One region of the Evansella sp. AB-rgal1 genome, then DNA from elsewhere that is predicted to be linked to it. Evidence: a T-box and tRNA genes for the amino acid it is inferred to sense, from the RefSeq annotation. Region 1 holds a T-box; the other holds one or more tRNA genes.
What was found. The T-box of region 1 lies ahead of ileS (isoleucine--tRNA ligase). A T-box ahead of a tRNA ligase gene usually reads a tRNA of that ligase, here a tRNA-Ile.
Positions count from the first base shown of each region.

Region 2: it encodes a tRNA-Ile, which carries the amino acid that the T-box ahead of ileS (isoleucine--tRNA ligase) is inferred to sense. The anticodon was not compared.

Region 1 is NZ_JBGUAU010000008.1:123,528-125,933, forward strand. Features, by position in the region: gene ACERII_RS08760 (DivIVA domain-containing protein) at 82-588, shown strand; T-box leader at 752-996, shown strand; gene ileS (isoleucine--tRNA ligase) at 1,069-2,406, shown strand, end outside.
Region 2 is NZ_JBGUAU010000025.1:21,043-23,448, forward strand. Features, by position in the region: gene ACERII_RS18815 (Na/Pi cotransporter family protein) at 1-529, shown strand, start outside; tRNA gene ACERII_RS18820 (tRNA-Met) at 906-982, shown strand; tRNA gene ACERII_RS18825 (tRNA-Ile) at 997-1,073, shown strand; tRNA gene ACERII_RS18830 (tRNA-Ser) at 1,086-1,178, shown strand; gene ACERII_RS18835 (iron-sulfur cluster biosynthesis family protein) at 1,296-1,628, shown strand; gene ACERII_RS18840 (superoxide dismutase) at 1,824-2,406, shown strand, end outside.

The DNA.
Region 1 (2,406 bases):
TTGGTGGTCATGTCGAAATAATTTACTATTATAAAACTTATAATGATTGATTGAGAAAACAAACTTAGAGGAGGTATTTTTATGCCATTAACGCCCTTAGATATTCATAATAAAGAATTTACAAGAGGATTTCGCGGCTATGATGAAGATGAAGTAAATGAATTTTTAGATCAAGTTATAAAAGATTATGAAATGGTTATTCGAGAAAAAAAAGATTTAGCAGATCGAGTTCATGACCTAGAACAAAAGCTAAGCCACTTTTCTAACATTGAAACAACACTTAATAAGTCCATTTTGATTGCACAAGAAACTGCGGAGGAAGTAAAACGAAACGCAGAAAAAGAGTCAAAACTAATTATTAAGGAATCTGAAAAAAATGCTGATCGTATCATTAATGAAGCTTTAAGCAGATCACGTAAGATTGCCCTTGAAATTGAAGAGTTAAAGAAACAAGCATCTGTTTACCGTACTCGCTTTAGAATGCTTCTTGAAGCTCAGCTAGAAATGCTTCAAAATGATGATTGGGATGACCTAAGTAAAAAAACAGAACTCGAAGATTTACAACTAAATGATGCAACAAAGTATTAAATAATGTAACTAGTTTCACACAATGTAATGTAAAATTTCTTGACGCTTAAAACGTTCTTATCATATACTTTAATAAGATTTTATGAATTTCTTCTTCACTTATGATTGAAAAGTGAAAAGAAAGGTCAAAATGATGCTATAATAGTAACACTTATAATTCTAAATGAAGACGATGACAGGGATAAGTACATGTGTTTTTCTAGTCTAGCGAGTCAGGGGCGGTGAAAGCCTGATACTAGCGACGTATGGAATATCACCCTAGAGTCACATAACTGAACGGAGTTTTCTAAGTAAGCTATGTCGTTTCATTTCACGTTACGAAATGCTGAGTGAATAAGTAGTACTGGTTAACAGTAAAAAAACTTATTTATTAGGGTGGTACCGCGGGTTATCCTTCTCGTCCCTTTCGGATGAGGGGGTTTTTTTATTTTCAGGGTCACTATAGCAAAAAAAATTTCATAATTAAAGGAGGAAAGCGGCATGGATTATAAAGATACGCTGCTTATGCCGAAAACGGAATTCCCTATGCGTGGGAATCTTCCAAATCGGGAACCTAAGATTCAAGAAGAGTGGGAAAGTAAAAAAATGTATGAAAAAGTACAAGAAAGGACTGCAGGACGTCCAATGTTTGTACTTCATGATGGACCACCATATGCAAATGGTGATATTCACATGGGTCATGCCTTAAATAAAGTTTTAAAAGACTTTATCGTTCGATATAAATCAATGACTGGATTTCATGCACCATATGTTCCAGGGTGGGATACTCATGGCTTACCGATCGAAACAGCTTTGACAAAAAATGGAAAAGTTGATCGTAAAAAGTTAAGTGTTGCAGAGTTTAGAAAAAAATGTGAAGAGTACGCTCTTGGTCAAATCGATAGTCAACGTGAGCAATTTAAGCGTTTAGGAGTTCGTGGTGATTGGGATAATCCGTATGTTACGTTAACGCATGGTTATGAGGCTCAACAAATTAAAGTCTTCGGAGATATGGCGAAAAAAGGCTATATTTATAAAGGGAAAAAGCCAGTATATTGGTCTCCATCTTCTGAATCGGCACTAGCAGAAGCGGAAATTGAGTACCATGATAAGCGTTCTCCATCTATTTATGTAGCGTTTGATGTAAAAGATGGCAAAAATGTTTTAGACGGAGACGAAAAATACGTAATCTGGACAACAACTCCATGGACAATTCCTGCAAACTTAGGGATTTCTGTTCACCCTGAATTAGAGTACGTTGTTGTTAAAGTAGATGCAAATAAATACATCGTTGCAAAAGGGTTGTTAGAGCATTTGGAGAGTGAACTTAGCTGGAGCGATTATGAAATTGTGAAAACTGTGAAAGGTTCTGAGCTCGAGTATACAGTAGCAAAACATCCATTATACGATCGTGAATCGTTAGTAATGGTTGGGGAACACGTAACGTTAGAAGCTGGTACCGGGTGTGTTCACACTGCACCTGGACACGGAGAAGATGACTTTATTGTTGGACAAAAATACGGTTTAGACGTACTTTGCCCTGTAGATGATAAGGGTGTTATGACAGAGGAAGCCCCGCTGTTTGAAGGATTGTTCTACGACGAAGCAAATAAACCTATTACAGAAAAACTAAAAGAAGCGGGAGCTCTCCTTCATTTAGCGTTTATGACTCACTCCTATCCACATGACTGGAGAACGAAAAAGCCTGTAATGTACCGTGCAACGGCACAGTGGTTTGCTTCTATTAAGGATTTCCGAGAGGACTTACTTCGTGAAATCAACAATGTTCAATGGGTACCACATTGGGGAGAAACTCGACTTTATAACATGGTAAGAGAT
Region 2 (2,406 bases), on a different contig from region 1:
AAATAAACAAAAACGACACGCTGAATTAACATACCAATTTGAAGATGCAATAAATAATTTAGATAGAAAAATTACAGATTATCTTATAAAAATTTCTGCTAATTCGTTATCGGCACATGATTCTGCAACACACTCTATGCTAATGGATACTGTTCGTGATATTGAGCGTGTAGGAGATCATATGGAGAACATCATTGAGCTAGCAGAATATCAGATTACAAACAAAGTGAAAGTATCAGGACTAGCATTAGATGACTTAAATGAAATGTTTGATTTAACGATTGATGCTTTAAGACAAGCAATTCGAGCTTTAGAGAATAACGATATAGGAGAAGCGAGAGCTGTGATTTTAAAAGAAGAGAAGATTGATAAAATGGAGCGACAATTACGTAAGAAACACATTATTCGTTTGAATGAAGGGAAATGTGAAGCATCTGCAGGTATCATTTTTGTAGATATGATTAGTAATTTAGAACGTATTGGAGATCATGCGTTAAATATTGCAGAAGCGGTAATTGGAGAAGAATAGAAATGGTAGAGGCTGGGGCCATAACGAAAGTGTAAATCTGAGAACACGAACGATAGGTATCCTTAGTGGAGGAAATATACGATGACTCCGGCGGGATCAAAAGGCAAGGGTGAGACCCCAGGAGTGCTTCAGCACTCGACGGCTCACCAGCCGCCCGCGGAACGCGAAGTATATTTCCTTAGAGAATACTATACGCAAGTATCATTTCGTTCGGATTTCTCAGCGATGGAAACACTTTTGTCTCAGCCTCTTTCTTATTTATTATGTTCATATATAAAATCATAAAAATATTGTATATTTTTCTAGTTACTATATTGACTTATTTTAATAATACATGCTATTATAGTCTTTGTCGCTGATTAATTTAGATATATATGGCGGTGTAGCTCAGCTGGCTAGAGCGTACGGTTCATACCCGTGAGGTCGGGGGTTCGATCCCCTCCGCCGCTACCATATAATACCATGTTGGACCCTTAGCTCAGTTGGTTAGAGCAACCGGCTCATAACCGGTTGGTCGTAGGTTCGAGTCCTACAGGGTCCACCAAACTCAATACGCGGAGGAATACCCAAGTCCGGCTGAAGGGATCGGTCTTGAAAACCGACAGGGGTGTTAAAGCCCGCGGGGGTTCGAATCCCTCTTCCTCCGCCATATTCCGTACATAACGATCTATGTGTTTGTTCTTTACAAGCATATAGATCGTTTTTTTATTTCATCTTATTTATAATAATGGTAATACCCTTTGAAAGACCAGAAAGGAAGAGTTGTATGTATATTGAAATAACAGAAAAAGCATATACTATGTTGCTAAAACAAAGTAGTACGTTAAAAAGGAATAACTTAGCACTAATGTACGATTATGATGGATGTGGATGTGTTGTAAGTGGAGTGATTCATTTGGTTGAGATAATCGAACCAACGGAGAGATTTGTTCAAGGGACCACAAATATTGATACAATACCAATTTGGTATGAAAAACAATATGAATGGGTTTATGATGAGAGAATGGTTGTTGATTTTGTGGACGCAAGTAATAGCTACCGTTTAAAGAGTGACAACCAAATCTTCAATTCAAGAATGAAATTTATTACTAAAATCTAAAAGTACTATATTTTTTATTTGATTTTTGAGGTTTATTATTTGAAACCGAAGGGTAATTCTGATAATGTAAATCTTGAAAAGATTACTACTTTTAGCAATATGTTTAAGGTAGTTTCCAAATGGATGGTAATAGCGCTCAATCAAGCGCTTATATCATATATTTACATATTTAACTATTACAAGGAGGAGATACAAATGGCTTTTACACTACCAGAACTACCATATGCACACAACGCACTTGAACCACACATTGATGAAACAACTATGAAAATTCATCACGGGAAACATCACAACACATATGTAACAAAACTAAATGATGCACTTGAAGGAACAGACTTCCAAGGGAAAAGTTTAGAAGAATTACTAACGAACCTTGATGCACTTCCAGAAAGCATACGAGGAGCAGTTCGTAATAACGGTGGCGGGCATTATAACCACACGTTATTCTGGGAAATCATGGTTCCAAACGGTGGGGGAGCTCCTACTGGTGAATTAGCTAGTGCTATTGATGAAGCATTTGGAAGCTTTGATAAATTCAAAGAGGAATTCAAAAATGCTGCATTAACTCGTTTTGGATCTGGTTGGTCTTGGCTTGTAGTAGATAGTGGCAAGCTATCAGTAACAAGCACACCAAACCAAGACACACCTATTATGGAAGGAAAGACTGCTATCCTAGGTGTTGATGTGTGGGAGCATGCTTACTACTTAAAGTATCAAAACTTACGCCCTGATTATGTTGACGCATTCTTTAATGTTGTAAATTGGGACGAAGTAGCGA